Regions from separate parts of the Mesorhizobium sp. B2-4-12 genome, predicted to be linked through region 1. Evidence: riboswitches for the same ligand, from Rfam matches in the RefSeq annotation. Region 1 holds a riboswitch; each other region holds the start of a gene.
What was found. A riboswitch is a leader RNA that binds a small molecule or an ion and turns the genes downstream of it on or off. The one in region 1 is predicted to bind cobalamin.
Positions count from the first base shown of each region.

Region 2: linked by a shared signal. The riboswitch ahead of FJ934_RS15430 (DUF1636 family protein) and the one ahead of bluB (5,6-dimethylbenzimidazole synthase) in region 1 are both predicted to bind cobalamin.
Region 3: linked by a shared signal. The riboswitch ahead of FJ934_RS19100 (DUF1636 family protein) and the one ahead of bluB (5,6-dimethylbenzimidazole synthase) in region 1 are both predicted to bind cobalamin.

Region 1 covers NZ_VFVC01000031.1:58,542-68,650, forward strand. The annotation lists gene FJ934_RS18610 (hypothetical protein) at 23-1,006, shown strand; partial or broken gene bluB (5,6-dimethylbenzimidazole synthase) at 1,171-1,752, opposite strand; cobalamin riboswitch at 1,801-1,983, opposite strand; gene FJ934_RS18620 (histone deacetylase family protein) at 2,164-3,090, shown strand; gene FJ934_RS18625 (exodeoxyribonuclease VII small subunit) at 3,094-3,345, shown strand; gene FJ934_RS18630 (DUF2277 domain-containing protein) at 3,457-3,723, shown strand; gene FJ934_RS18635 (pirin family protein) at 3,763-4,683, shown strand; gene dxs (1-deoxy-D-xylulose-5-phosphate synthase) at 4,771-6,684, shown strand; gene FJ934_RS18645 (hypothetical protein) at 6,833-7,120, shown strand; gene FJ934_RS18650 (GFA family protein) at 7,179-7,580, opposite strand; gene FJ934_RS18655 (TlyA family RNA methyltransferase) at 7,733-8,497, shown strand; gene FJ934_RS18660 (class I SAM-dependent RNA methyltransferase) at 8,494-9,735, shown strand; partial or broken gene FJ934_RS18665 (caspase domain-containing protein) at 9,930-10,109, shown strand, end outside.
Region 2 covers NZ_VFVC01000023.1:24,036-34,144, reverse strand. The annotation lists gene FJ934_RS15440 (NADH-quinone oxidoreductase subunit A) at 1-186, opposite strand, end outside; gene FJ934_RS15435 (winged helix-turn-helix domain-containing protein) at 516-1,715, shown strand; cobalamin riboswitch at 1,745-1,950, shown strand; gene FJ934_RS15430 (DUF1636 family protein) at 1,989-2,417, shown strand; gene cobW (cobalamin biosynthesis protein CobW) at 2,420-3,457, shown strand; gene FJ934_RS15420 (cobaltochelatase subunit CobN) at 3,477-7,127, shown strand; partial or broken gene cobG (precorrin-3B synthase) at 7,124-8,605, shown strand; gene FJ934_RS15410 (precorrin-8X methylmutase) at 8,611-9,243, shown strand; gene FJ934_RS15405 (precorrin-2 C(20)-methyltransferase) at 9,240-9,998, shown strand; gene FJ934_RS15400 (precorrin-3B C(17)-methyltransferase) at 9,995-10,109, shown strand, end outside.
Region 3 covers NZ_VFVC01000033.1:18,443-28,551, reverse strand. The annotation lists gene groL (chaperonin GroEL) at 1-1,263, opposite strand, end outside; gene groES (co-chaperone GroES) at 1,333-1,629, opposite strand; gene FJ934_RS19105 (helix-turn-helix domain-containing GNAT family N-acetyltransferase) at 2,339-3,286, shown strand; cobalamin riboswitch at 3,604-3,811, shown strand; gene FJ934_RS19100 (DUF1636 family protein) at 3,897-4,301, shown strand; gene FJ934_RS19095 (ABC transporter ATP-binding protein) at 4,298-5,083, shown strand; gene FJ934_RS19090 (ABC transporter substrate-binding protein) at 5,131-6,078, shown strand; gene FJ934_RS19085 (iron ABC transporter permease) at 6,078-7,127, shown strand; gene FJ934_RS19080 (MarR family transcriptional regulator) at 7,287-7,766, shown strand; gene FJ934_RS19075 (HlyD family secretion protein) at 7,763-8,938, shown strand; gene FJ934_RS19070 (DHA2 family efflux MFS transporter permease subunit) at 9,245-10,109, shown strand, end outside.

The sequences.
Region 1 (10,109 bases):
TCTCTGAGGGGAGATTCGGGGCATGTGGGATTTCGATATCGGCAGGTCGGTGTCCATCATGATGCGGACCTGGCCTTTCATTGTTTTTCGCATGATCGTCTATTTCGGCATCACTCTGGCCTATATCCTGGCGACTGGCACGGGCGCCTCCGTCGGCTATGGCGTCGGCCATATCTCCACCGATCCCGACGGGCCGTTGTCCTTTGCCCTATGGGGCGGCGTCGTCGGCTTTGGCGCCGTCTCGATCGCCGTCTACTGGATCCGCGAATACATTCTCTACGTCGTCAAGGCCGGCCATATCGCCGTCATGGTCCATCTGATCGACGGCCGTGACGTTCCCGACGGTAAGAACCAGATCGTGTACGCAAAGGAGGTCGTGACCGAGCGTTTCGCCGAGGCTAACGTCCTTTTCGTCGTCGACCAGCTGGTCAAGGGCGCTATCCGCGCCATTACCGGCCTGCTTGGCGGCGTAGCCGCTTTCCTGCCCATTCCAGGCCTGAGCGGCCTTGTGTCTTTCATCAACACGGTAATCCGCCTGTCGCTCACCTATGTCGACGAGATCATCCTCGGCTACAATATCCGCATCAACTCGTCCTCGCCGTTCGAAACCGCACGCCAAGGCGTGGTGCTCTACGCCCAGAACGGCAAGATCATGGTCAAGAACGCCGTCTGGCTGGCGATCATCATGTGGGGCGTGTCGTTTGTCATCTTCCTGCTGATGCTGGCCCCGGCCGGCGCCATTCTTTTCCTCATGCCCGGGCAGCTTGCCGGCTGGGCCTTCGTGCTCGCCATCGTCTTTGCCTGGGCCTTCAAGGCAACCTTCATCGAGCCCTTCGCCATCGCCTGCCTGATGCAGGTCTATTTCAAGACCATTGCCGGCCAGCTGCCTGATCCAGCCTGGGACGCTCGGCTGGCCGAGGCATCGTCGAAGTTCAGGAACCTCAAGGACAAGGCGCTCTCCTCCTTCGGTGGTTCGCGCTGGGACACGGCCGGCGCGACACGCTGATCGGCCGGGCTGGCGGGCGTGCCGGCGACGGTATAGAGGCGCGACACCGCTGATTTGAGCGGCGCCTCGCCCTGGCCGCAAAACGTCTCGCTCATGATCAATTCGGGCAGCGGCAATCGCCGGCCCCAGCCATGTGTCTCGAGGTCCGGCTTGGGCGCGAACTCGGAAACACGGCCGACGCAGAGGTAGGCGACCGGCGTCACGTGCTCGGGAATGGCCAACAGCCGCTTCAGCGCCTCAGGCTCGATGATGCTGACCCAGCCGACGCCGATGCCTTCGGCCCGTGCCGCCAGCCAGAAATTCTGCACGGCGCAGACCGTGCTGTAGAGATCCATCTCCGGATTGTGCCAGCGCCCCAGCGGCGAACCTTTCGAGCGCTGGCGGTCGCAGGTGATGCAGATGTTGAGCGCGCTTTCGCAGATGCCTTCCAGCTTGAGCTTGCGGTAGAGCGCTTGTCGCTCTTCCTCGATTGCTGGCAGTTCCTGTTCACGCGCGGCCAGGAACAGGTCACGTACCTTCTCCCGGCGCCCGGCACCGCGAATGACGATGAAGTTCCACGGCTGCATGAACCCGACCGATGGCGCGTGATGGGCTGCAAGCAGCAGCCGAGCCAGCACCTCGTCGTCGATGGTCTCGGGAGTAAAATGGCTGCGAACATCGCGCCTGGTGAACATGGCTCGGTAGACGGCGTCGCGCGCCATCTGGTCAAATCCATCGCCCACAGGAGCGGTCATGGCTTCCAGCATCGCTTGTCCCCTTGCGACTTCAAATCAATGCCGCCCGCCTGACCATGCGGGTGACGATGCCTGCCAGGCCGGTCTTCTGGCTCGGGATCAACCCGCGTCCGGTGCCTTCCCGTCATCGACAGTGGCATTTACCGGCGCGGTCCCCCTTACAGCGTTGGGCACGCCACGGAATTCAACCGTGTTCCCGATTCTCCCGCCAGAGCATTTGCAGCCAAGTGGATTTCACTTGGCGTCGCATAATGCGACTGAGAACAAACAGGCCGGCGGGCACCAGGCAGTGGTGGCGACCTTACGCCGAAGCCCCGGCCGCGCCAATCCCCGCAGCGACGCGAATGGACGCAGACGTGATTTTCCCCAGCGATCAAGCCGCAACGCATAGCCATTGCCGTGTCGGGGCACTAGATAGGGACGATGGCCACCCGTCTCTACACGCACCCTATCTTCCTTGAACACATCACGCCGCCCGGCCACCCCGAACGGCCGGACCGCTTGCGCGCTATCGAGCGCGTGCTCGACGGCGAAGCCTTTGCCGCGCTTGATCGCGTCAAGGCGCCGGAAGGAGATGAAGCCACTATTCTCTACGCGCATCCGGCCGATTTCGTCGCGCGTGTGCGCGCCGCCATCCCCGAAGAGGGCATCGCCCGCGTCGATGCCGACACCACCGCCAGCCCGAAGAGCTGGCAGGCGGTGATCACCGCGATCGGTGCCGCCAACGCGGCCGTCGACGACGTCTTCACTGGCCGGGCCGACAATGCCTTCGTCGCCGCGCGGCCGCCCGGCCACCATGCCGAGAAAACCACCGCCATGGGCTTTTGCTTCTTCAATACGGCGGCGATCGCGGCGCGCTATGCGCAGAAGAAGCATGGCGCCGAGCGCGTCGCCGTCGTCGACTGGGACGTGCATCACGGCAACGGCACGCAGGATATTTTCTGGGACGATCCGTCGGTGCTCTATTGCTCGACGCATCAGATGCCGCTCTATCCCGGCACCGGTGCGAAGAACGAAACCGGGGCCGGCAACATCGTCAACGCGCCTCTGGCGCCGCAGACCGGCAGCGAGGTGTTTCGCGATGCCTTCCTGTCGCGGATACTGCCGGCGCTCGACAAATTCGCACCCGATCTGATCATCATTTCGGCCGGCTTCGACGCGCACCACCGCGATCCGCTGGCCGAGATCAATCTGACCGAGGATGATTTCGACTGGGCGACGGGCCAACTGATGCAACGCGCCGCGCGTCACGGCGACAACCGGCTCGTCAGCCTGCTTGAGGGCGGCTACGATCTGCAGGGATTGGCATTTTCGGTCGCGGCCCATGTCGCGCGGCTGATGAAAGGATGAATGATGGCTGGTGAGACCAACGAAGACGTCAAGGCGATGAGCTTCGAACAGGCACTCGATGCGCTGGAGAAGATCGTCGATGACCTGGAGCGTGGCGACGTGCCGCTCGATCAGTCAATCCGGATCTATGAACGCGGTGAGGCCCTGAAGGCGCATTGCGACCGGTTGCTGAAGGCTGCGGAGGACAAGGTCGAGAAGATCAGGCTGTCGCGCGATGGAAAGCCGGTCGGAACGGAGCCGCTCGACGCGGACTGAGGCACGGTCGCGATGACGGTCTTGCCTCGCCGGTTTTTGGACACGATCATGATTGAGGATCAAGCTCGTCCCGATTGGAACGGCTCCAGGACAAGAGGAGAAACGGAAGCGATGTGCAGAAACATCAAGACCCTGTTCAATTTTGACCCGCCGGCAACCAACGATGAAGTTCGCGACGCGGCACTTCAGTTTGTCCGCAAGCTGAGCGGGACGACGCGGCCTTCGAAGCAGAACCAGCATGCGTTCGACCATGCGGTGGAGGCCATCGCGGCATCGGCGCGGGAACTGCTCGATTCTCTCGAAACAAACCAGCATCCGCGCAACCGCGAAGAGGTGGCGGCCAAACTTCGGGCAAAGGCGGCGCTCCGTTTTGCCTGATGCGGCCAAGGCGGTCTGGACCGCTGACAAGGAGAGTTCATGAGCTTCTTCCCGGGGAAGGACCCTGAAGCCGGCGATGCCTTTGCCAGCGATCAGATCGAACTGATGGTCATCCCGAACGTCAAGGACATTGGCGGCTTCGAGGTGCGCCGAGCCTTGCCAACCGCCAAGAGGCGTCTGGTCGGCCCATTCATCTTCTTCGACCGCATGGGGCCGGCGATCCTGCGCGCGGGCCAGGCGCTCGATGTCCGTCCCCATCCCCATATCGGCCTGTCGACGGTCACCTATCTGTTTGACGGCAAGATCCGGCATCGCGATTCGCTGGGCACCGAAATGGTCATCCAGCCCGGCGACGTGAACCTGATGACCGCCGGCCGCGGCATCGTGCATTCCGAGCGCACGCCAGAGGAATTGCGCGGCGCGCCAATGTCGATTTCGGGCCTGCAGACATGGCTTGCCTTGCCAGACGACAAGGAGGAAGTGGCGCCGGTGTTCGAGAACACGGCTGTCTTGCGCCTTCCCGAGATCGATGCCGAAGGCGTCAGCGGCCGCGTTGTCATCGGTGATTTCCAGGGACTGCGCTCCCCTGTTAGGGCCGATTCCGAAACGCTCTACGCCGACCTGCGCCTGGCGCGGGGCGCCAGCGTGAAAATCCCGCCCGACGCGGAAGAACGCGCCATCTATACGCTGGAAGGCGAGGTTTCGATTTCGGGCGATGTGTTTCCGGCGGAGCGGCTGCTGGTGTTCCGGCCTGGTGACGAGATCATCGTATCGTCGCAAACCGGTGCGCATTTCATGCTTTTCGGCGGCGCCTCGCTTGGCTCGAAGCGCTACATCTGGTGGAATTTCGTCTCCTCGTCCAAGGAGCGCATCGAACAGGCCAAGCAGGAATGGAAGACAGGCCGCTTCGATATCGTTCCAGGAGATGACAAGGAATTCATCCCGCTGCCTGAAGGCTAGATCTCAGCCCGATCCGCGTCACCGACACGCATTTACTTTCGCCGGCTGGCAGCCTATCCCGCCGATGAACAGAAAGCCTGAGCACCCGTGAACGCAACGCCGCATACGCCGCTTCTTGACAAGGTCCGCATCCCGGCGGATTTGCGCGCGCTGGACGAGAGCGATCTGCCGCAACTGGCGTCCGAGCTTCGCGCCGAACTCGTCGATGCCGTATCCCACACCGGCGGCCATCTCGGCGCCGGCCTTGGGGTGGTCGAACTGACCGTGGCGTTGCATTATGTCTTCAACACGCCGGATGACCGGCTGATCTGGGATGTCGGCCACCAGGCCTACCCGCACAAGATCCTGACCGGCCGCCGCGACCGCATCCGCACCCTGCGCCAGGAAGGCGGCCTGTCCGGCTTCACCCGACGCGCCGAAAGCGAATACGATCCCTTCGGCGCGGCCCATTCCTCGACATCGATCTCGGCCGGCCTCGGCATGGCCGCCGCCCGCGACCTCGCCGGTGGCCGCAACAACGTCATCGCCGTCATCGGCGACGGCGCCATGTCGGCCGGCATGGCCTATGAGGCGATGAACAATGCCGGCGCGCTCGATGCCCGCCTTATCGTCATCCTCAACGACAACGACATGTCGATCGCGCCGCCGACCGGCGCCATGAGTGCCTATCTGGCGCGGCTCGCCTCGGGCAAGGCCTATGTCGGCCTGCGCGATTTCGGCAAGAAGCTGACCTCTTATCTGGGCAAGCGCGTCGATCGCGCCATCACCAGGGCGGTCGAGCATGCGCGCGGCTATGTCACCGGCGGCACGCTGTTCGAGGAACTCGGCTTCTATCACATCGGCCCGATCGACGGTCACAATCTCGAGCATCTGATCCCGGTGCTGAAGAACGTCCGCGACAATGGCGAAGGCCCGGTGCTGATCCATGTCGTGACCCAGAAGGGCAAGGGCTACGCACCCGCGGAAGCCGCCGCCGATAAGTATCATGGCGTCAACAAGTTCGACGTCATCACCGGCGCGCAGACCAAGGCGCCTGCCAACGCGCCGGCCTACACCAAAGTGTTCGCCGAAAGCCTGATCCAGGAAGCGCGCGAGGATGACCGCGTCGTCGCCGTCACCGCAGCTATGCCGACCGGCACCGGCCTTGACCTGTTCGGCGAAGTGTTCCCGTCCAGGACGTTCGATGTCGGCATCGCAGAGCAGCATGCAGTGACCTTCGCGGCCGGTCTCGCAACCGAAGGCTACAAACCGTTCGCGGCCATCTATTCGACCTTCCTGCAGCGCGCCTATGATCAGGTGGTCCACGACGTCGCGATCCAGAAACTACCGGTGCGTTTCCCGATCGACCGCGCCGGCTTCGTCGGCGCCGATGGCGCCACCCATTGCGGCGCTTTCGACATCACCTTCCTGGCAAGCCTGCCGGGCTTTGTCGTGATGGCGGCCGCCGACGAAGCGGAGTTGCGCCACATGGTGCGAACCGCTTCCAGCTACGATGATGGCCCGATCGCCTTCCGCTATCCGCGCGGCAACGGTGTCGGCGTCGACATGCCGGAACGCGGCTCGGTTCTCGAACTTGGCAAAGGCCGCATCGTCAGGGAAGGCACCAAGGTGGCGCTGCTGTCGTTCGGCACGCGCTTGCAGGATTGCCTTGCCGCTGCCGAGGAACTCGGCGCGGCCGGGCTTTCCACCACCGTTGCTGATGCCCGCTTCGCCAAGCCGCTCGATGAGGATCTGATCCGGCGGCTAGCCCGCTCGCATGAGGTTCTGGTGACGGTGGAGGAGGGCGCCATCGGCGGTTTCGCCAGCCATGTGCTGCAGTTCCTCGCCCATGAAGGGCTGTTGGAAAGCGGCCTGAAGGTGCGCCCGCTGGTGCTGCCCGACGCGTTCACCGACCATGCCAAACCGGAAAAGATGTATGCCGATGCCGGCCTCGACACCGCCGGCATCGTGCGCACCGTATTCATGGCGCTCGGGCATACGGTGCGCGCCCAGCGCGCCTGAATCAAAACCTGAAGCACTTGAATCGGTTTGCCGGCTTGATTTCGTAACGCCTTGTTAACGCTGCCGTTTGGCGTTTTGTTTACCGTGTCACTTGGCCGTTTTTCAACGGCGCCCTGCTAGATCGACGTCAGGCAGGGAGATAGTTGGAATGAAGACGCTTCTGTGTGGCACGGCCCTTCTGGGCATCGTGGTCGCGCCGGCCGTCGCCGAGACGCGCTATGACCGTAATCTGGAAAAAGCGGCGCTGGGCATTGTCGCCGGCAAGATGGGCGATATCCGCGGCGGCTTCTCCTACAAGCAGGTGCCGCAGCTTGTGGTGCTGCCGGAGCCTGCAATCGCCGTTGCGACCGGGCATGCTCGTGAGCAGGCTTCGGGGAAACAGGACGACGGCTTGTCTCCAGCCGTCGAGCGCCAGGTTTCGCGCACCATTTTCTAGAGCAATTCCAGGAAAAGTGTGAAGCGGTTTTCCATCCGGAATTGCGTGAAGACAAAGCCTAGAACCACATATCGCGAACACAACGGCTGTCACGCGGCAGGTCTTCGTAAGTGTCGAGGCCATCGAAATGGTCGATCGGCAACTCGGCGACAGTTTCCGGCGGCGCCAGCCGGACGTTGACGGCAATGCGTGTTCGGCCCGAGGCATCGGCGCGCAAGCCGCGCCACGCAAGCACACAGGCGCAGGTCGGGCAGAACAGGATTTCAAGCGACGGCGTGTCTTTTCCCGCCCGCGTATAGCTGGCCATCGGTCCCGCAACGCGAATGCGTTCGTCGACATAGTCATAGGCCCAAAGCGTGCCATAGCGGCGGCAAAGCGTGCAGTTGCAGGCTGTCACCGGGCCGGGATCGCCTTCCAGCGTCCAGCGGGTTGCGCCACAGTGGCAGGTTCCGATCAGCATTTTTCCTCCCCCCGTTCGGCATCACCATCGACCGTCATTTTGCCGGACCTCACGCGGTGCACGCAAGTCGCGAGGCTCGATTCGGTCGCCGCTCTTTCGTTGTCGTGCCCAATGTCCTTGCCTTCGCGACCGGCTTTCGTCAGAGAAGGCCGATGAATTCGCCTTTGCCAGCCAGCACACGCCAGCGGCTCGACGACCTGCTCGTCCAGCGCGGCCTGTTTGCCAGCCGCTCTCGCGCCCGCGACGCGGTCGAGCGGGGCACGGTGACGGTTGACGGCGCCATTGCCCGCAAGCCTGGCCAGGCCGTTCAGCCGCAATGCGTCATATCGGTCGATGATCCGGCCCAGGGCTATGTCTCACGGGCGGCGCTTAAGTTGATCGCCGGGCTCGACCATTTTGACCTCGACCCGGCCAGCCGGGAGGCGCTCGACATTGGCGCCGCGACCGGCGGTTTCACCCAGGTGCTGCTCGAACGCGGCGCGTCCCATGTCACGGCAATCGATGTCGGTCACGGCCAGATGCATCCCGACATCGCCGGGGATCCGCGCGTGACGGTGATCGAGGGGCTGAACGCCCGCGACCTGACGGTCGCGGATCTTGCTGGCCGTGTTCCGGATTTCATTGTTTCAGACGTTAGTTTCATCTCGCTGAAACTGGCGCTGCCGCCGGCGCTTGCCATTGCGAAGTCCGGTGCCGCCGCGATCCTTCTGGTCAAGCCGCAATTCGAGGCGGGTCGCGAGGCGATCGGCAAGGGCGGCCTGTTGAAAGACCCCTTCGATGCCGCCCGTGTCGCCGGCCTGTTACAGGATTGGCTCGACTCCATTCCAGGTTGGCACTCGCTCGGCCTGCATCCATCGCCGATCGAAGGTGGCGACGGCAATCGCGAATTCCTGCTCGGTGGGATCAAGGATCGATGAGCGCGCGCTTCACAATCAGGAAACTGGGCGCCCAGGGCGACGGCATCGCCGAGACCGAAAGCGGCGATCTCTTCATCCCGTTCACGCTGCCCGGCGAGGTCGTCACCGCCGCGCGTGAAAGAGACCGCGCCTCGCTGATGGCGGTGCTGGAAGCCTCGCCGTTGCGCATCGACCCCGCCTGCCGCCATTTCACCGAATGCGGCGGCTGCGCCCTCCAGCATTTCGAGGCCGAGGCCTATCGCCAGTGGAAACGCGAGAAGGTAGTGCACGCCCTGAAAGGCAAGGGCATCGAGTGCGGCATAGGCGAACTGGTCGCCTGCGCGCCGCACACGCGCCGCCGCGTTGTGCTTGCCGCCCGGCGCACCGAAACAGGCATGCTGCTCGGCTTCAATCGTCACCTGTCGCCGGAAATCATCCCCATATCGGAATGCCCGATCTCGCTGCCCGAGATCGTCGCGGCGCTCGGACAGTTGAGGGCGCTGGCGGAATTGATATGCGCCACTACGAAATCGTTCCGGATGGCGGTTACCGTGACGGCTTCGGGCCTCGATGTCGCGGCATACGAATCCGGCAAGCTCGGCGAACACCAGCGCCGTATCGCCTCCAATTTTGTCATCGCACAAGGCTTCGCCAGATTGTCCGTCGATGACGAGATCATCATCGAACCAAGGAAGCCTGTCGTCATGTTCGGCGGTGTCGCTGTCGCCCTGCCGCCGGGCGCCTTCCTGCAAGCAACCGAGGCAGCCGAACGGACCATGGCCGAGATCGTCGGCGGACATCTGAAGCGTGCCAAGAAGGTCGCCGATCTCTTCGCCGGCTGCGGCAGCTTTGCCTTGCGGTTGGCCGCGAAGTCGGAGGTGCACGCGGTGGAAGGCGATGCGGCCGCCCTTTCGGCGCTCGACCGGGCATCACGCTTCGCGACCGGCATCAAGCGGGTGACGGGCGAACGCCGCGATCTCTTCCGGCGCCCGCTGACGTTCAAGGAGTTGAACGCCTTCGACGGTCTTGTCTTCGACCCGCCCCGGGCCGGTGCCGAGGATCAGTCGAAGCAGATCGCCCGGTCGGATGTTCCGTTCGTTGCCGCGGTTTCCTGCAATCCGGTGACGCTGGCTCGCGACCTGCGCATCCTTATCGACGGCGGCTACACGCCGACAAGCGTGACGCCGATCGATCAGTTCCTATGGTCGCCGCATGTCGAGGCCGTCGCCTTGCTGGAAAAGCCCAGGAAGCGCCGGTAGGCGGGCCTCGGTTCGGCTGCCGCGCGGACAGAACGCGATCACTTTTCCTTGAAGTCGCCGGTTGGGCTGCGCTCGATCCCAACCTGCCGGGATCGCGCCGCAAAGCCGCCTCTTTGCCCCCATTTAGTCCAGATTCGCTGGAGGAGGGGAAGGGCCTCGACAGCTTCGGTTGCTCTTACCCATGGTGGCCTGAAATGCGGATGCTCCAGAAATTCCTCAGTTCATTCGTCCTCTTGCTTGTCGTCGCCGCCTCGGCGACGGGCGCGCTCGCGCAACAGCAAAAACGCCTCGCTTTCGTCATCGGCAATGCCGCCTATCCGTCCGGCGCACTGGTGACACCCGCCAACGACGCCGGACTGATCGCGCAGACCTTG
Region 2 (10,109 bases), on a different contig from region 1:
ACGGATGTCGAATTTCATGCGGGCGTCGTCGAACGAGTTGAAACCGCACTCGTAGGCGGAAAGCTTTTCAGGATCGGGGTTGCGGTAGGCCACCAGAAACGGCGCCGCGATAAGCGCGATGCCGACGACCGCCGCCACTGCGATAAACAGGACGATGGGCAGGTACGAACTGAGAAGTGCGTTCATGCAGCGGCTTTCCGTTGGCGCCAATCCACTTTTGTTACAGCACCGGACCTTAATGCGGAAGCGTGACAGTTTAACCGCTGAACCGTTTTAAGGGGCCTATGCTGCAACGCGGCGAGGGTTAGCGCAGCACTTCCAGCGAAGCAAGTCAAACCTTGTTCAAAACGCGGGGCTGGACGGCATAACGGAAGAAACTGGTCCGATGCGCTCCTGTTTGATTTCCTTCACTTTCTACTCCACTTTTATCTCCTGACATATCTACCGCCATTTGCCTGCTAGCATGCCGGAATCACCGGCTAAAATCCGCAAATCGATCAGGGCAAGGGCTCCCGATGAAGGAAAAAATCTCGCTCGCCATGGCCCGGCGCGTCGCGCTCGCCGCCCAGGGATTTCTCGATCCCCGCCCAAATGGTACGCCGGACCGCCGCCACTTCGCCCGCGTTCTCTCCCGCACCGGCCTGCTGCAGATCGATTCCGTCAGCGCGGTGGTGCGCGCGCACTATATGCCGCTCTATTCGCGGCTTGGCCCCTACCCGCTCGCGCTCCTCGACAATGCCGCCGTGACGCGCAAGCGCACGGTGTTCGAATATTGGGCGCATGAAGCCTCGTTCCTGCCAGTCGAGACATACCCGTTGATGCGCTGGCGCATGCAGCGCGCCGAGCAAGGCGACGAAATGTATCTGGGCCTCGCCAAATGGGGCCGCGAGCACGCCGCCTACATCGAAGAGATCTATCGGGAAGTCGCCGATCGCGGCCCGATCGCCGCCTCGGCGCTTGAGGGCCAGAAAGGTTCGGGCGGCTGGTGGGGCTGGAGCCACGCCAAGCACGCCTTCGAATGGTTGTTCTGGGCCGGCCGCATCACCACCGCGCACCGCCGCGGCTTCGAGCGCTTCTATGACCTGCCGGAGCGCGTGCTGCCGCAAGCGATCCTCGATCTGCCGGTGCCCGCTGCCGAGGACGCGCATCGCGAATTGCTGCGCATTTCCGCCCGCGCCCACGGCGTGGCTACAGCCGGCGACCTGCGCGACTATTTCCGTCTGTCGCCCGCAGACATAAAGGGCCGGCTGGAGGAACTGGTCGAATTGGGCGAGTTACTGCCGGTGCGTGTCGAGGGCTGGAACAAGCCGGCTTACCTCCATAGAGATGCCCGTCTCCCGCGCAAGATCGAAGCGCGCGCCCTGCTGGCACCGTTCGATCCGGTCGTCTTCGAGCGCTCGCGCACCGAGCGGCTGTTCGATTTCCACTACCGCATCGAGCTCTACACTCCGGCCGAAAAACGCCAGTACGGCTATTACGTCCTGCCCTTCCTGCTTGGCGACAGGATCGTCGCTCGCGTCGACCTTCGGGCCGACCGGCCGGCAAGCGTGCTGCGCGTGCCTGCGGCCTATGCCGAGCCCGGAGCGCCGCCTGAAACCGCCGCCCAGCTCTTCGAGGAATTGAAGCAGATGCAGGTCTGGCTTGGCCTTGAACGTATCGACGTGACGCCCGCCGGAGATCTAGGCCCGGCGCTGGTCGACATCGCCATGTCGTAGCCGCGCGTTGACACAGCTGCCTGTAAAAGCCTAAATCCGCTCCAGACGGTCCCCTGCCCGCAACGGCTGGGGCTAAGAGGGAATGCGGTGCGGGATTTCGGTCTCAAATCCGCGGCTGTCCCCGCAACTGTAAGCGAAGAGCCAAGGCCGAAAGCCACTGGGAATTCCCGGGAAGGCGGCTAACCAAGGCGACGACTCGCGAGCCAGGAGACCTGCCGTCTGCGACAGAAGAATCCGATCGCCCGGCGGGTTTCCGGGCAAGGAGCCCGGTTTTTGGACCACAACGGCAGTTTTTCGGCTAGTGCAGCGGATATATCGTCCGCCGATGGCGACGCCTTGTCCGGCGTCACCGTTATCGTCTGCGCGTCCTGCCGCGACGAAACCGGCTCCGACGCCCATCCCCGCGCCGGCGAACTCCTGGCACAGGACACAGGCCGCGCCGCGGCATCCGAGCACGTCCGCGTCCGCACGGTCGAATGCCTCGGCAACTGCAAACGCCGGCTCAGCGCCGCAATCCTGCGCGACGGCTGCTGGAGTTATGTGTTCGGCGACCTGACCACGGGCAGCGGCGCCGACCTCGTTACCGGCGCCAAACTCTTCGCCACCTCGAGCGACGGCCTTATCCCTTGGCGCGGCCGCCCCGATTCCCTGAAGCGCGGCCTCGTTGCCCGCATCCCTCCCCTCGACCTGCTGAAAGACTGACCATGACCACTTCCGTCTCCCGTGTTCCCTGCACTGTCGTCACCGGCTTCCTCGGCGCCGGCAAGACGACGCTGGTCCGCCATCTCCTCGAAAACGCCGGCGGCAAGCGCATCGCGATCATCGTCAATGAGTTCGGCGACATCGGCATCGACGGCGAGATCCTGAAAGGTTGCGGCATCGACACCTGCCCGGAGGAAAACATCGTCGAACTGGCCAATGGCTGCATCTGCTGCACCGTGGCGGCCGATTTCGTGCCGGCGCTCGACCGGATCCTGTCGCTGACGCCGAAAGTTGACCATATCCTGATCGAAACCTCGGGCCTTGCTTTGCCCAAGCCGCTGGTCCAGGCCTTCCAGTGGCCGACGGTGAAGAGCCGCGTGACCGTCGATGGCGTGATCGCCGTGGTCGACGGCCCCGCACTGGCCGAAGGCCGAGTCGCCAACGACATGGACGCCCTGCAGGCGCAGCGCGCCGGGGATGACAGCCTCGACCATGATGACCCGGTCGAGGAGGTGTTCGAGGATCAGATCGCCTGCGCCGACCTGATCATCCTGTCGAAGAGCGACCTGATGGACGCCGCCGGCTCAGCCCGCGCCAATGCCATCGTCAACGAACACTCCGCCCGTGCCGTCAAGATCGTGCCGACGTCCCACGGCAAGGTCGATCCCTCCGTACTGCTCGGGCTCGGCCTCGCCGTCGAGGACGACATCGAGAACCGCAAATCCCATCACGACGGCGCATTCGACCACGAGCATGACGACTTCGACACTTTCATTGTCGACATCCCCTCGATCGCCAATCCGGACGAGCTGGCAAAACGCGTCGCCGACGCCGCCGAACAGGAAAACGTGCTGCGGGTGAAAGGTTTCGTCGAGGTCGGCGGCAAGCCGATGCGGCTTTTGCTGCAGGCCGTCGGCCCGCGCGTCAACCATTACTACGACCGCGCCTGGACCGCCGAGGACGACCGCCGCTCGCGCCTTGTCGTCATCGGCCTCAAGGGGCTGAACCGCCCTGCGATCGAGCGTATACTCGCCGGCTGATTTTCGGGCACGGGCCGCGATGCACATCCTCACCACGACATCCGCCTCGCTCGACGATCTCGCCGAGCCGGTCGATCTGCGGCAGACGCCGGCGGATATCGTGACCCTGTCCTTCACCGACAGCGACCTCGCCGGACTGGCGGCCGCGTGGAAGGCGGATGCCGGCCGCCTGCCCTCGATGCGGCTGGCGGCGCTGCGTGACCTGCGCCACCCGATGTCCGTCGACCTCTGGATCGACAGCGTCGCCCGCCACGCCAGGGTTATTCTCGTCCGCATCCTCGGCGGCTACGACTGGTGGCGCTATGGCTGCGACCAGCTTGCCGCGACCGCCCGGGAACGCGGCATAAAACTGGCGCTGCTGCCCGGTGAAAGCCACGACGAGGATCTCAGGCTGATCGAAGCCTCGACGCTGCCGCGCGCGGAACTGGATGCGCTGCTCGGCTATTTCCGCGAGGGCGGCCCGGCGAATATGAGCGCGCTGGTGCAGAGGCTGGCAGGGCTGCTGGGGAAGGATGAAGCAGCAGTTGCGCCGGTAACTGTGCCCAAAGCGGGCTACTACGAGCCAGGACGTGGCGTCGTCGAGTGCGGCGTCCCCCTCCCCCTCGACGGGAGGGTCCGGCCGCAGGCCGGGGGTGGGGTCGCCGGGGAAGTGCGCCGACTTCAAGAAACGCCGTATCCAGTCGCCCCGACCCCACCCGGCCCTGCGGGCCACCCTCCCCTCGAGGGGGAGGGAAAGGTCGTGCCCATCCTGTTCTACCGCTCGATGCTGCTCGCCGCCGATGTCGCGCCTATCGACGCGCTCGTTGAGGCACTGGGACAGCGCGGCATCACCCCCGTGCCGATCTTTGTCTCCAGCCTCAAGGACCCGGCATCCCTCGCCTTTGTCGAAACCGCCATCGCTACGCTGAAGCCGGCCGCCATCATCACCGCGACCGCTTTCGCGTCCGGCGCGGAGCCCGGCGTCGAGACCCTGTTCGATCGCGCCGGCGTCCCCGTCTTCCAGGTCATCGTCGCCACCACCCGCCGCGACGTTTGGGAAAACAACCAGCGCGGCCTGGCGCCCGCCGACCTCGCCATGCATGTCGTCCTGCCCGAGCTCGACGGCCGCATCCTCGCCGGCGCCATTTCCTTCAAGGGCGAAAGCGATGTCGATCCCGCACTTGGCCACCGCGCCTTCGCCAACCGGCCGGAACCGGATCGGGTAGCGCAGGTGGCGGACCGCATCGCGGCCTTTATTCGCCTGCAGCAGACATCTCGCGCCCACCGCAAGCTCGCCATCCTGATTCCGGATTACCCGAGCGCCCCCGGCCGCACCGGCTATGCCGTCGGCCTCGACGTACCGTCGAGCGTGCTGGCCATGCTGCATGACCTCAGCGAAGAGGGCTATGCCGTCGACGGGATTCCGCGAACGCCGCGGGAACTGCTGGACTTGCTGGAGTGCGGCGAAGAAGGATTGGGGCTGGAGGACTATCTCGGTCTTTCTACAGAGTTACCGACTGCTGCAATTGCCGCAGTCGAAGCAGCTTGGGGTAAGACCCAAGGCGAGACAGGTTTGCGCGAGGCGCCCCCCTCTGTCCTGCCGGACATCTCCCCCTCAAGGGGGGAGATTGCGCTGTCATTGCCGGTTTCGCCAATCTCCAATGTTGCCGGAGTAGGCGGAGCGTCGAAACTGCCAATCTCCCCCCTTGAGGGGGAGATGTCCGGCAGGACAGAGGGGGGTGTTCAAGCGCCGGCCTCAGCGAAATTCCCCTTCCGCGCCGCGACCTTCGGCAACGTCACCGTCGCGCTCGCACCGGATCGCGGCCGCTCCGCCGACCGCCGAGCCGACTACCACGACCCGACGCTCCCCCCGCGGCATGCCCTGATCGCCTTCGGTCTGTGGCTCCGCAAATCGATCGGCGTCCACGCCCTCATCCATGTCGGTGCCCACGGCACGCTGGAATGGCTGCCGGGCAAGACGGTCGCGCTGTCGCAAAACTGCTTCCCCGAGATCGTCGCCGGACCGCTGCCCGTCATCTATCCCTTCATCGTCTCCAATCCCGGCGAGGCGGCACAAGCCAAGCGGCGCATCGCCGCCGTCACCCTTGGCCATCTGCCGCCGCCGCTGACCGGCGCCGGCCTGGACGAAGACCAGCACCGGCTCGAACGCCTGGTCGACGAATATGCCCAGGCCGACGGCCTTGACCGCCGCCGCCGCGACCGTCTGGCCAGGCTGATCGTCGAAACCGCGCAAAAGACCGGCCTCGCCTCCGAAGCCGGTGTCGCCAAGACCGATGCGCCCGACGAGGCGTTGCGCCGTATCGATGCCTGGCTATGCGATCTCAAGGATTTCGCTATCAAGGACGGGCTCCATATCTATGGCCGCGCCTCCGAAAAAGAGCCCGACGCGATGCGCCGCCAGAGCGCGAGCGCCGAGAAGGCCGCGCTGCTTGCCGCACTCGATGGCCGCCACGTCAAGGCCGGCCCGGCCGGCGCACCCGCGCGTGGCCGCTCCGATGTGCTGCCCACCGGCCGCAACCTGTTCACGTCGGATCCGCGCACTATGCCGACGCCGAACGCCTACGACATCGGCAAGGCGGCGGCCGAGGAGGTCGTGCGCGCCTATATGCAGTCGCATGGGGATTGGCCGCGCTCGCTGGTGATCGACCTCTGGGGTTCGGCCTCTCTGCGCACCGGCGGCGAGGAGATCGCGCAAGGCCTGGCGCTGATGGGCTGCCGGCCGCAATGGGACACCGCCACCGGCCGCATCACCGGCATCGAGGTGCTGCCGCCGGCCACGCTTGGCCGCCCCCGCGTCGACGTCACTTGGCGAATATCAGGCCTGTTCCGCGACATGTTCCCGACCCAGATCGCCCTGATCGATGCTGCCGCCGGCGCCGTTGCCGCGCGTGACGAGGACGATTCGGAAAACCCGCTCGCCGCCAAGACCCGCGCCGATGGCAAGGTCAGCCCCCGCATCTTCGGCACCTCGCCCGGCACTTACGGCGCCGGCGTCGAGGAGCTGTTGTCGAGCGGCGACTGGGGCGCGCGCGAAGAGATCGGGCGCGCCTATCTCGATGCCACCTCGCATGCCTATGGCGGTGCCGGGGGTGAAGGCATCTCAGCGCCCGGCGCTTTCGAGGGGCGCATCGCCGACGCCGATCTTCTCGTCCACACCGGCGACGATCCCGGCCGCGACATTCTCGAAGGGTCGGCCGATGTCGCTTTCATCGGCGGCTTTTCGGCCGCGCTTGCGGCTATCGGCCGGAATGCCGACGTCATCGTGCTCGACACGAGCGATCCGCAAAAGCCAAAGCCACGCTCTGTCGGCGAAGCCGTAGCGCGGGTGGTGCGCGCCCGCGCCGTCAATTCACGCTTTATCGCTGGTCAGATGCGCCATGGCCCGCGCGGCGCATCGGAGTTCGCCGAAACGGTCGACCGGCTGGTCGGCTTCGCCGAGACCACCCATGCCATTTCAGGCGCGCTGATCGAGGCCGTGCACGACGCCTATGTTGGCGATCCCGAAGTTCGCGCCTTCATCCTGCGCGAAAATCCCGCCGCCGCGAAAGTCATCGCCGAACGCTTCCTGTCGGCGCGCCGGCGCGGTCTCTGGCACCCCTTGCGCAATTCGGTCGACGACGACCTCGCCGCGCTGATTGCCGAGGCCGAGGCGCTTGGGGTGGCGGCATGAACGCCTTTTCGCGCCGCGGCGCCTGCCCGGCCCTGTCCGCGCCGATGCAGACCGGGGACGGGCTATTGGTGCGGCTCAACCCGGTCTCTGGAGGATTGTCGCCGAAGCTCTTGATTGAGGTTGCAGAATCCGCCCTGCGGCATGGCAATGGCATCATGGAGGTGACGGCACGTGGCAGCTTGCAGATACGTGGGCTGACAACGGAAAGCGCACGGTCGCTGGCGGCGGAAGTCGACGCGCTGGGTATCGCGGTCCGTACCGGCGTGCCGGTCGAAACCGGGCCGCTGGCGGGCATCGATCCCCAGGAGATCGCCGATCCGCGACCGCTGGCTGAGCGGATCAGGGGCGCGATCGAGGACGCCGGGCTGACGGCAAGGCTTGGCCCGAAGGTTTCGGTGGTCGTGGACGGCGGCGGGCAATTGCCGATGGATGCGGTGACGGCCGATATCAGGGTGGTTGCTGTTCAAATGGGTGACGAAGTTCAGTGGCAGCTGTCGATTGCAGGAGACGGAAGGCAAGCGAAGCCGGTCGGCATGGTCGATGAGGACGCAGCGTGCGACATCGCTGTTGGTGCACTCAGGATGGTTGCCGAGAAAGGTCGAGAAGCTCATGCGAGAGATTTGTCGGAGAGGCAATTGGCATCTCTCGCAGGCTGGCATTCCTTCGCGCCCCCCTCTGTCCTGCCGGACATCTCCCCCACAAGGGGGGAGATTGCGCGGTCACCACTGCTTTCGCCAACCGCCAACGTCGAGCCAAGCTCCAACGTGGAGGAAGAAGCGCCGTCGGCCGAACTGCTGATCTTCCCTCCAGTGGGGGAGATGTCCGGCAGGACAGAGGGGGGCGCCGTAGAGCGCCCTCGCACGCCGATTGGCCTTTTCGACCTAAGCAACGGCCACACTGTCGGCATCGGCCTCCCCTATGGCAGCATGCCGGCCCAAAAGCTGATCGACCTCGCCAGCCAAGCATCGAACCTCGGCACCACCGAAATCCGCCTCGCCCCGGGCCGTGCCTTGCTCTTCCTCGGTCAGCCGGCGCACACCAACCAACCCCTTCAGGACGCCGCCTTCTCCCTCGGCTTCGTTACCACCCCCGCCGACCCACGTACCCGCATCGCCGCTTGCCCTGGCACGCCGGCCTGCGCCTCCGGCCGGATCGCGACGCGCGACATTGCCGAAACGATTGCCGCCGAGAATGCCGATATTCTCGACTTTACCCTGCACATTTCGGGCTGTGCCAAGGGCTGCGCGCATCCCGGCCCGGCGGCACTAACAATCGTCGGCGGCGAAAACGGAGCCGGACTTGTCGTGAACGCGACGGCAAAGGCCCTTCCTGCCAGCTACAGGCCGAGCTATGACGCCGCGCGCGGCATCGGCCGCGTCGCGGCGGTGATCCGCAGCGCACGATATCCAGGCGAAACCGCCGCAGCTTGCCTTACAAGGCTGGGGCTGGCCGGCATCGCAGAGGCTTACCGACGGGAATGAGCATGGCCGCCTACGACTACATCCACGACGGCACGGCGATCTACGAGCGCTCCTTCGCCATCATCCGCTCCGAGGCCGATCTGTCACGCTTTTCGGAAGCCGAGGCCGATGTCGCCATCCGCATGATCCATGCCTGCGGCCAGGTCGAAGCCGCTAGGCATTTTGTTTTCTCCCCCGATTTTGTTGCCGCCGCGCGCAAGGCACTTGCCGCCGGCGCACCGATCTTCTGCGACGCGGAGATGGTGTCCCATGGCGTCACCCGCGCCAGGCTGCCGGCCGGTAACGAGGTGATCTGCACCTTGCGCGATCCGCGCACGCATGAAATCGCCAGGGAGATCGGCAACACACGCTCGGCCGCGGCCATCGACCTCTGGGGCGAGCGCATGGCCGGCGCGGTGGTCGCCATCGGCAACGCGCCGACAGCACTTTTCTACCTGCTGGAAAAACTACGTGACGGCGCGCCCAAACCGGCGGCCATCATCGGCATGCCGGTCGGCTTCGTCGGTGCCGCCGAATCGAAGGATGCGCTGGCCGAGAATTCCTACGGCGTGCCCTATGCCATCGTGCGCGGCAGACTTGGCGGCAGCGCTATGACCGCCGCCGCGCTAAATTCGCTGGCGAGGCCGGGCCTGTGAACGCATCTCCTAAAGGACGTCTCGTCGGCGTCGGCACCGGTCCCGGCGACCCCGAACTGCTGACGCTGAAGGCCGCGCGCGCCTTGGCGGAAGCCGATGTGGTGGCGTATTTCGCCAAGCGCGGGAACAACAGCAACGCCCGCGCCATCGTCGAAGCGCGCTTCCGTCCGGATATGCTGGAACTGCCGCTGCTCTATCCCGTGACCACCGAGATCGACAAGGATCACGACGACTACCGCTCGCAGATCGCCGGTTTCTACGAGGAGTCGGCCGAGAAAGTCGCCGAACATCTCGAAGCCGGCAAAATGGTTGCCGTCCTGTCCGAGGGCGACCCGCTGTTCTACGGCTCCTACATGCATCTGCATGTGCGCCTCGCCCATCGTTTCCCGACCGAGGTTATCCCCGGCATCACCGCCATGTCAGGCTGCTGGTCGGCGACCGGCCTGCCGATCGTCCAGGGCGACGACGTACTGACCGTGCTGCCAGGCACGATGAGCGAATTCGAGCTGACGCGTCGCCTCGCCGACACCGACGCCGCCGTCATCATGAAGGTCGGCCGCAACCTGCCCAAGATCAGGCGGGCGCTGGAGGCGACCGGCAAGCTGGCACGCGCCGTCTATGTCGAGCGTGGCACCATGGCCGGCAGCGTCTCGATGCGGCTGGCCGACAAGCCGGATGACAAGGCGCCCTACTTCGCCATCGTGTTGGTCGCCGGTTGGTCCGGCCGGCCCGGCATCCTGGGAGCGCAGGCATGAGCGGCCGCCTCGCCGTTATCGGCCTCGGCCCCGGCAATGCCGATCAGGTCACGCCGGAAGCCAGCCGCGCCGTGGCGGAAGCAAAATTCTTCTATGGCTACAAGCCCTATC
Region 3 (10,109 bases), on a different contig from region 1:
GCGCAGCAGCGCGACGCCGCCGCCGGGAACGATGCCTTCTTCGACGGCCGCGCGGGTCGCGTTGAGGGCATCATCGACGCGGTCCTTCTTTTCCTTGACTTCCACTTCGGTCGCACCGCCGACGCGGATCACCGCAACGCCGCCGGCGAGCTTGGCCAGGCGTTCCTGCAGCTTCTCCTTGTCGTAGTCCGAGGTGGTCTCCTCGATCTGCTGCTTGATCTGCGCGACGCGGCCCTGGATCTCCGGCTTCTTGCCGGCGCCGTCGACGATGGTGGTGTTCTCCTTGGAGATCGACACCTTCTTGGCGCGGCCGAGCATGTTGAGGCCGACATTCTCGAGCTTGATGCCGAGGTCTTCCGAGATGACCTGGCCACCGGTCAGGATGGCGATGTCTTCCAGCATGGCCTTGCGGCGGTCGCCGAAGCCCGGCGCCTTGACGGCGGCGATCTTCAGGCCGCCACGCAGCTTGTTGACGACCAGCGTGGCCAGAGCCTCGCCTTCGACGTCTTCCGAGATGATGAGCAGCGGCTTGGAGGTCTGCACGACAGCCTCGAGCACCGGCAGCATGGCCTGCAGGTTGGAGAGCTTCTTCTCATGCAGCAGGATGTAGGCGTCTTCCAGATCGGCGACCATCTTGTCGGCGTTGGTGACGAAGTAAGGCGAGAGATAGCCGCGGTCGAACTGCATGCCTTCGACGACTTCCAGTTCGGTATCGGCGGTCTTGGCTTCCTCGACCGTGATGACGCCCTCGTTGCCGACCTTCTGCATCGCTTCCGCGATCATCGAGCCGACCGAGGAGTCGCCATTGCCGGCGATGGTGCCGACCTGGGCAACCTCTTCCGAGGTCTTGATCTTCTTGGCGTTCTTGATCAGCGTGCCGACCACGTCGGCCACGGCGAGATCGATGCCGCGCTTCAGATCCATCGGGTTCATACCGGCGGCAACCGCCTTGTGGCCTTCCTGGACGATCGACTGAGCCAGAACGGTCGCGGTCGTGGTGCCGTCGCCGGCGATGTCGTTGGTCTTCGAAGCAACTTCGCGGACCATCTGCGCGCCCATGTTCTCGAACTTGTCCTCAAGCTCGATTTCCTTGGCGACGGTGACGCCGTCCTTGGTGATGCGCGGGGCGCCGAACGACTTGTCGATGACGACGTTGCGGCCCTTGGGGCCGAGCGTGACCTTCACCGCGTCGGCGAGGATGTTGACACCGCGCAGCATGCGCTCGCGGGCGTCACGGGAGAATTTTACGTCTTTGGCAGCCATGTTTAACTCCTGGCAGGGGCTCGCAGCGAGCCCGAAGATTCAAGATTCAGTTGACGGAAAGGCCGATAATCAGCCGATGATGCCCATGATGTCGGATTCCTTCATGATCAGAAGGTCTTCGCCATTGAGCTTGACTTCCGTGCCCGACCACTTGCCGAACAGGATGCGGTCGCCAGCCTTGACGTCCAGCGGAACGAGCTTGCCGCTTTCGTCGCGGGCGCCGGAGCCGACGGCGATGATCTCGCCTTCCTGCGGCTTTTCCTTCGCCGTATCCGGGATGATGATCCCGCCGGCGGTCTTGGATTCGGATTCGACCCGGCGAACGACCACGCGGTCATGAAGCGGGCGGAACTTCGACTTTGCCATTTTTTCTTCCTCGATGAGAACGGTGAGAAACAGTTCCTCCATCCGGCGAAGCCGGACAACAACAAAGTCCGGCGGCGCCGGACCTGTAGTTAGCACTCACCAATGGCGAGTGCTAACGTGGCGATGAGATAGGCTGCTGGCCTGCCAGAGTCAAGGCGCGCCGAGTGCCTCTTTCCATCATGATGGTGAACTCACCGAAGCTTGGCCGAACCGAGGACCAGAAGCGGGCAACGTTCCGCCGCGGCGACGTGAACTCGGCTTTGACTACGGAAAATTCGATTTTGTTCTGCATGAGGGCAGGGCCATCCTCCTTGATGCCAACAAAACTCCCGGCCGTCCCTAGAACCTCGTTAAGATGTTCACGGCCGGCGCCTCCGATCTGGCCGACGGCTTTGAAGGCCTTATTCGTCGGGCGAGATAGACCAGCGACCGGCCAGGATCGCCCTCACGCCGCTCCCGCCTGTTGACATCGGTTGCAGCAATTCATGGGCTTGCCTGCCGATACGGCCATCAGGCCAGGCGATTGCGTGTTCCTGCGGCCGACGCAGAGCGCGGCCGTGCTGCAGCAGTTCGGGCCGATCGCGGTGCTATCCGGCGGCAGGATTTGCGGATCGTTGGCCGGTGTTGCCGATGATGTGAACACGTCGGATGCTCAAGATAGTTGACTCAGTCAAGTAAATGATTGATCCTGTAAAGACAGGAGATGTCCATGACGGTTCACCATCAGCCCGGCAATGATGCGCCCAATGAGCGGATCGATGTCGTGCGGGCATTCAACCGCTTCTACACCCGCCAGATCGGGCTGCTCGACGAAGGGCTGCTGAAAAGCGCCTTCTCCCTGACCGAGGCGCGTGTGCTCTACGAGTTGGCGCATCGCGATGGCCTGACCGCGACCGACCTTGGACGCGATCTCGGCCTCGATGCCGGCTATGTCAGCCGTTTGCTGAAAAAGTTCGAACGCCTTCACCTCATCTCTAGAGCGACGCTGGTTTCGGACGCGAGGCAATCGTCGATTGCGTTGACGCAGGCGGGCAGGAATGCCTTCGCACCGCTGAACAAGGAATCGCACGATCAGGTCCGGGCCCTGCTCGATCGGCTGCCGGCATCGGAACAAGACCGGCTGGTCAAATCCATGCAGACGGTGCAGCGTCTACTCGCCGAAAATGCCGAGCCAACGATCCCCTATCTGTTGAGGCCGCTGCAGATCGGCGACATCGGCTGGATCACCCACCGGCAAGGGCTGCTCTATGCCCAGGACTATGGCTGGGACGAAACCTATGAGGCGCTGGTCGCCGAAATCCTCGTGGCGTTCGTGAAATCCTACGATCCGAAATGGGAGCGCAGCTGGATCGCCGAGCGGGAAGGCGAGGTCGTCGGCTCGGTCTTCGTCGTACGCAAGTCGGATCAGGTGGCCAAGCTGCGTTTGCTCTATGTCGAGCCTTCGGCGCGTGGCCTCGGCATCGGCAAGCGACTGGTGGAGGAAGTCATCGGCTTTGCCCGCGCCAGGGGATACAAGACCCTGACCTTGTGGACAAACGACATTCTCGCCGCTGCCCGGCATATCTATCAGGCCGCCGGCTTCAAACTGATCGAGGAAGAACCTCACCATTCCTTCGGCAAGGATCTGGTTGGTCAGAACTGGAATCTTGATTTGTGATCTTCCGCCAGAGCATGATGCCGAAAAGTGTGAAGCGGTTTTCAGACGACGTCATGCCCTATCTCTTTGATTAGAAGCGGATTCAGATTTCAGGTCGATTCGACCTGAAATCATCCGGCTTTCCGCGCTTGGCCAATTTGATCGAAATTGCGCACTCCGCGCAATTCGCTCGACAGATGGCTGACAGCCCCTCGCTTGACAGCGCCGCGCCTCATGCGTTATTGCGTTATGTTATTACATAAAGATGCGTGGTCGCGCGCGGCTTCGGCTCCGATCGTGGCGACTGAGAAATCCGTTGCGATGCAATCCGGGGAAAACTAGGGTGGAATGGTGATGGTCCCCGAGTCGAAAGGCGAGGGGTGAAAAGGGAACACGGTGAGATCCGCCTAGGATCGAGGCCGTGGCTGCCCCCGCAACTGTAAGCGGTGAGCGAGATCCGAAATGCCACTGGCCGGCGAGGCTGGGAAGGCAGGATTGCGCCGAGACCCGCGAGCCAGGAGACCTGCCATCACGGAGTTGACCGGACGGGGTGTGCCGGGAGGAGACGTGGACGTCGGTCTGACGACCGACCGCCAACATCCTTCCGTCGCCAATCGAGAAAGACGGAAAGTTGGGCGCCGCCATAGATCGCATTCACCGTATCATCGTGTGCACGCTTTGCCGCGACATCCCGACAGGGACCAGGTCGGGCGAAGCTTTGTGCACCGATTTGCGCTCGCGGTTGTCGACCCACGCCGAACTCGCGGTGGCGCAGGGTTTCACGGTCGAGGGGGTGGCGTGCATGGCAGGCTGTGCGCGGCCGCTGGCGGTGGCGTTCCAGGCCCCGGGCAAGGCCGCCTATCTCTTCGGCTCCATCGATCCCGAGGCCGACGCCGGCGATCTCGTGCGGTTTGCCAGGCTCTACGCCTCGCTCCCCGACGGCTGGTGCAATGCCGGACAACGTCCGCCGCGACTGGCCGGCAAGACGCTGGCCCGCATCCCGGTAGCGGGCGAGCCAGCAGGAGACAGCCGATGACGGTGCCGCTTCTCGAGGCGCGCGATCTCGGCGCGGTGGCGAATGGGCGGAATCTGGTCCACGCGGTCAGCCTGTCCATGGCCATCGGCGATCGCCTCGCCATTATCGGCCCCAACGGCGCCGGCAAGACCACGTTGCTGCGCATGTTGTCCGGCATGCTCAAGCCAAGTTCCGGAGAGGTGAAACTCGGCGGGCGCCGCCTCGACAGGATTTCGCCGGCCGAGCGGGCCCTTCACATCGCCGTCGTCGGCCAGACCGACCAGCCGGATCCGCGGCTGGCGGTGATCGACTATGTCGAGCTTGGCCGCGTCCCGCATGCCGGCTTGAAACGCAGGAGCGAGGAACGCGACATTGTCGTGGACGCGCTGCGCCGGACCGGTTTGCTGCCCCTGCTTAGCCGCACCATTGGCTCGCTGTCGGGCGGGGAACGCCAACGCGCCCAGCTTGCGCGCGCCATCGCCCAGGAACCGAAAGTATTGTTCCTCGACGAACCGACCAATCATCTCGACCCGCGCGCCCGCGCGGAACTGCTCGAACTCGTGGCTGGCTTCGGCATGACGGTGATCGCGGTGCTGCACGATCTGGCGCTGGTGGCACCCTTCGCCACCAGGGTCGCGGTGATGAACGAAGCCCGGCTGCATGCGCTGGCGGCGCCGCGCGAAGCGCTGACGCAACAGCTGATCCGCGAGATTTTCGGCGTCGACGTGTTTCGCCTGCGCCATCCCACCGAGGATCGCGAACTGACCGTGTTCGATGTTCCGAACCGTGCCGCGCCTTCCTGACCGAAACCAACTTTCATCCGACACAGTTCAACCAAGGAGCAAAAATCGTGAAACGCCTCGCCCTGTCGCTCGCCTTCTCGCTGCTGGCGTCGGCAGCCTTCGCCTTCCCGGTCACCGTCGACAGTTGCGGCAAGCCGCTGACCTTCGATGCGCCTCCCAAGCGCGCCGTCATCCACGATCTCAACATGGCAGAGATGGCCTTCGCGCTGAAGCTGCAGCCGTCGATCGTCGGCCTGACCGGCATCACCGGATGGTACAAGGTCGGGCCCGATTTCAAGGCCGAGAAGGGTTCGATCCCGGAACTGGCGCCGAAATACCCGACACTCGAAAACCTCGTCGCGGTCGAGCCTGATTTCTTCTTCGCCGGCTGGTACTATGGCATGAAGCCGGGCGGCGATGTGACGCCCGACACGCTCGCGCCGCACGGCATCAAGACGCTGGTGCTGACGGAAAGCTGCGTCCATCTCGACAAGAACCGGCCCGCCGCCTCGATGGACCTTTTCTACGGCGATGTCGAAAAACTGGGCAAGATCTTCGGCAAGGAGGCCGAGGCGGAGAAGCTCGTTGCCGGTTGGAAGGCGCAACTCGCCGACATTACCGCCAAGGTCGGCGCCCGCAATGGAACACGGGTGTTCCTCTATGATTCAGGCGAGGACAAGCCGTTCACCGCCGGAAAATTCGCCATCCCGAGTGCCATGATCACGGCGGCCGGCGGCGAAAACATCATGGCCGACATGGAGACGAGCTGGGGCAACACGGATTGGGAAACCGTGGCGTCGCGCAATCCGCAATTCCTTATCCTGCTCGACTACCAGGATGGTGGCGGCTACAAGAAGCTCCTCGACTTCCTCAAGGCCCATCCGGCGATGAAAGAGACGGACGCGGTCAAGAACGAGCGTTTCGTGGCCCTGCGTTATGCCGAGCTGACGCCCGGACCGGCAAACATCGACGCGATCGGCAAGATCGCCAGGGCGATGCATCCGGAAGCGTTCTGATGCATCTCGCCCTGAAGCACAAATCCGGCGCGCTCTCAGGGCATAAGGCATTCCCGCTGGCCATGGCGGCGGGCGCGGTGGCGACCGTCGCTCTCGTGCTGCTGTCGATCGCCTATGGTTCGACGCTGATACCGCTGACCGACGTCATTGCCGCACTTGGCCATGCCGTTGGGTTGAATGAACATCAGGTGTCTGGCCCGGTGGGCAAGATCGTCGTCGATCTGCGGCTGCCGCGCACGATCCTGGCGGTCTGTGTCGGCGCGGGCCTCGGCATGGTCGGCGCGTTGCTGCAGACGGTGACGCGTAACGATCTCGCCGATCCCTTCCTGTTCGGCCTGTCTTCGGGGGCCGCCGCGGGCGCGGTTTCCGTCATCACCGTCTTTGGTGACAGTTTCGGCATCTGGACCTTGCCGATCGCGGCCTTCACCGGCGGCATATTGGCAGCGGGCATCGTGCTGCTGCTGGTCGCGCGGGTAAGGGGGCAGGGCCCGGAACGTTTGATCCTTGCCGGGCTTGCCGTCTCCTTCATGTTCACGGCGTTGACCAACTACCTGGTCTTTGCCGGAGACCAGCGCGCGGCCCATTCGGTGCTGTTCTGGACGATGGGCGGGCTTGGGCTGGCGCGCTGGGACAATGTGTGGCTGGGTGCGTTGGGGGCCGGCACGATCGCGGCCTACGGGCTTTGGAACCATCGCAGGCTGGACGCCTTCCTGGCCGGCGAAAGTGCCGCCGAAAGCCTTGGCGTGCCCGTGGCAAGGATGCGCAGGGCGACATTCCTCGTCGCCGCCTTCTCGACGGCAATTCTGGTCTCGGTCGCCGGCGTCATCGGCTTTGTCGGATTGATGATCCCGCATTTGTCGCGGCCGCTGGCCGGCCCCTTGCATTTGCGTCTGATCGCAAGCTGCGCGCTGTTTGGGGCGGTGCTTTTGCTGGCAAGCGATCTTCTGGCCCGCACGCTTCTGCCGCCACAGGAATTGCCGATCGGCATTATCACCAGTTCGCTCGGCGCGTTCTTCGTCGTCACGATGGTCGTTCGAAATCGCCTGTGAGAACGTTCGGTTCTGCCCTTGTCAGGTTCCTTCCAAAAAGCTCACGACGCTTACTTCTTGCCAACCATGACCGTGTCGCATGGCTGTCCTGCACATTTGCCGGCTTCCGTTGCGATTTGGCACCTTGAATAGTAAGCACGCTTATTATAAGTATCGCTCATGGTTTCTGATGGCATCGATAGATTGGGATTTTTAATCCACGACGTACAGCGTCTGCTGCGCAAGCGCTTCGAGATGCGCGCCAGCGGGCTTGGCCTGTCGTCGGCGCAGTGGCGCCTTATGGTGCGTGTCGCCAAGGAGGCGGGGGTCTCGCAGGCCCGGCTCGCGGAATTGCTCGAAATCGAGCCCATCAGCGTCTCGCGCCTTGTCGACCGGATGGAGGAGGGCGGGTGGATCGAACGCCGCGCCGACGCCGCCGACCGCCGAGTGCGGATGATTTTTCCGACCGCCAAGGCGAGCGCGGCCTATGCCGAGGTCAAGAGCCTCGCCGGCGAGGTCTATGAGGAATCGCTTGTCGGCGTTTCGCCGGAGGACCGTCGCATCCTGATCAGGTCGCTCGATGCGATGGCGCAAAATCTCGCGGATGGCGATTCATCGTCGGACGAAAAGGTCAAGAATACAGAAGGCGCAGCAGCATGAACGCGGTAGCCAAGATAGGCGAGAGCGCCCCCAAGGTGGAGATGGATGCACCGGCCCAGCCGGCTGCTGCTCCTGTTGCCGTCGCTCCTCCCGTGCAGCCAGTGCCAGCGCCGAAGAAGCGCCGCATGGGCCGTTTTTTTCTGATGTTCGCCTTGCCGGCGGCCCTGGTCATCGGCGGCGGCTATGTCTGGGTGACCGGCGGACGCTATCAGGAGACGGAGAACGCCAACCTGCAGCAGGCCAAGGTGTCGATCGCCTCGGACACTGCGGGACGCATCGTTCAGGTCGCCATATCGGACAATCAGATGGTTAAGCAGGGCGATCTCCTGTTCGCCATCGATCCCGAGCCTTACCGGATCGCGCTTGCCCAGGCCGACGCGGCTGTTGCTGCCGCGCGCCTCAATGTCGAGCAGCTGCGCGCCGCTTACAGCCAGGCAATGGCGCAGGAGAAGTCCGCCAGCAGCGAGGTCGACTACGCCCAGTCGCAGTATGGCCGTGCCGCCGATCTTGCCCAGAAGGGCATCAACGCCAAGTCTTCACTCGACCAGGCCAGGAACGATCTCGACAAGGCAAAGCAGCAGCTTGCCGTTGCCCAGCAGGGCATCATCAGCGCCAAGGCCGCCCTCGGCGGCAACCCCGACATCGAAACCGACAAGCATCCGACCGTGATGTCGGCGCTCGCCGCCCGCGACAAGGCCGCATACGACCTGGCGCAGACCACGGTGAAGGCGCCCGCCGATGGCGTCATCTCCCAGGCTTCGTCCTTCAAGGTCGGCCAGTTTGTCGGCTCCGGCACGCCGTTGTTTTCTCTGGTCGAGACCGGCGACACCTGGATCGATGCCAATTTCAAGGAAACCCAGCTCACCAACATGAAGCCGGGCCAGAAGGCCGAGATCGTCGTCGACACCTATCCGGGCAGGACCTTCGAGGCGACCGTCAAGGCGATCGGTGCTGGAACCGGTGCGGAATTCTCGCTGCTGCCCGCGCAAAATGCCACCGGCAACTGGGTCAAGGTCACGCAGCGCATCCCGGTGCGGCTGGAACTGACCGATCCCGACGCCAAGATGGCTCTGCGTACCGGCATGAGCGTCTCCGTCACGGTCGATACCGGGGTTGCCCGCGGTTTTCCGGCCATATTCGGTCACGCAACGGCTGGCGAGCACGCGCAGTAAGTCGGCGGAAGCCCGCGAGGACCAGGCGGGTGGAAGCGAATAGCAGGATTGGTCTGATGGGAGGAGCGGGAAGGATCAGTGCCTGGTTCGAGCCGCGTCGTGGTTTGGCCGACACCTGAAATCTTCGACACCGCCCCGTCGGTCCTCATGTTTCCGGGCGGCAGGCATCCGCTCACTCGAGACTTTCGGTCGATGTAACCCCCACATCGATAATCGCGTCCCACCGCGATGAAGGTCTCTCAGGGAAGGCCTTGCCGCCCGGAAACCCTGTGTACACGTTTTTGTTACCTGCTGGAAGTTGCGCGCATGAGCACGCCCGAACCCCTCAAAGAAGTGCCGCATCGCGGCCTGATCACGGTCGCGCTCATGCTGGCGACGATCATGCAGGCGCTCGACACGACCATCGCCAATGTCGCGCTGCCGACGATGACCGGCGATCTCGGCGCCTCCCCGGACAACATAAACTGGGTGCTGACCTCCTATATCGTGGCCGCCGCCATCATGACGCCGGTCACCGGCTGGCTCGCCGATCGCTTCGGCCGCAAGGAATTGTTCCTGACGGCGGTGGTCGGCTTCACCATCTTCTCCATGCTGTGCGGCCTGGCGTGGAGCCTGGAAACCATGGTGCTTTTCCGGCTGATGCAAGGGGTGTTCGGCGCCGCGATCGTGCCGCTGTCGCAGACCTTCCTGCTCGACATCAATCCCAAGGAACGTCACGGCCAGGCAATGGCCATCTGGGGCGCCGGCATCATGCTGGGGCCGATCCTTGGTCCGACGCTGGGCGGCTGGCTGACCGAGAACTTCAACTGGCGCTGGGTGTTCTTCATCAACCTGCCGGTCGGCATCGTCGCCTTCCTTGGCATGGCCGCCTATTTGCCGGTCGTTGCCCGGCGCGTGCGCAGCTTCGATTTCTTCGGCTTTGCCATGATATCGCTCGGCGTCGGCGCGCTGCAGCTGCTGCTCGACCGCGGTGGCGAGGTCGACTGGTTTTCCTCGGTCGAGATCTGGATCGAGCTGGGGCTTTCGATCACCGGCTTCTGGGTGTTCATCATTCACACGGTCACATCGGAACATCCCTTCATCGATCCGAAGATTTTCCTCGACCGCAATTTCGTGACCGGGCTGGCGTTCATCTTCGTCATGGGTGTGCTGATTTTAGCTTCCATGTCGC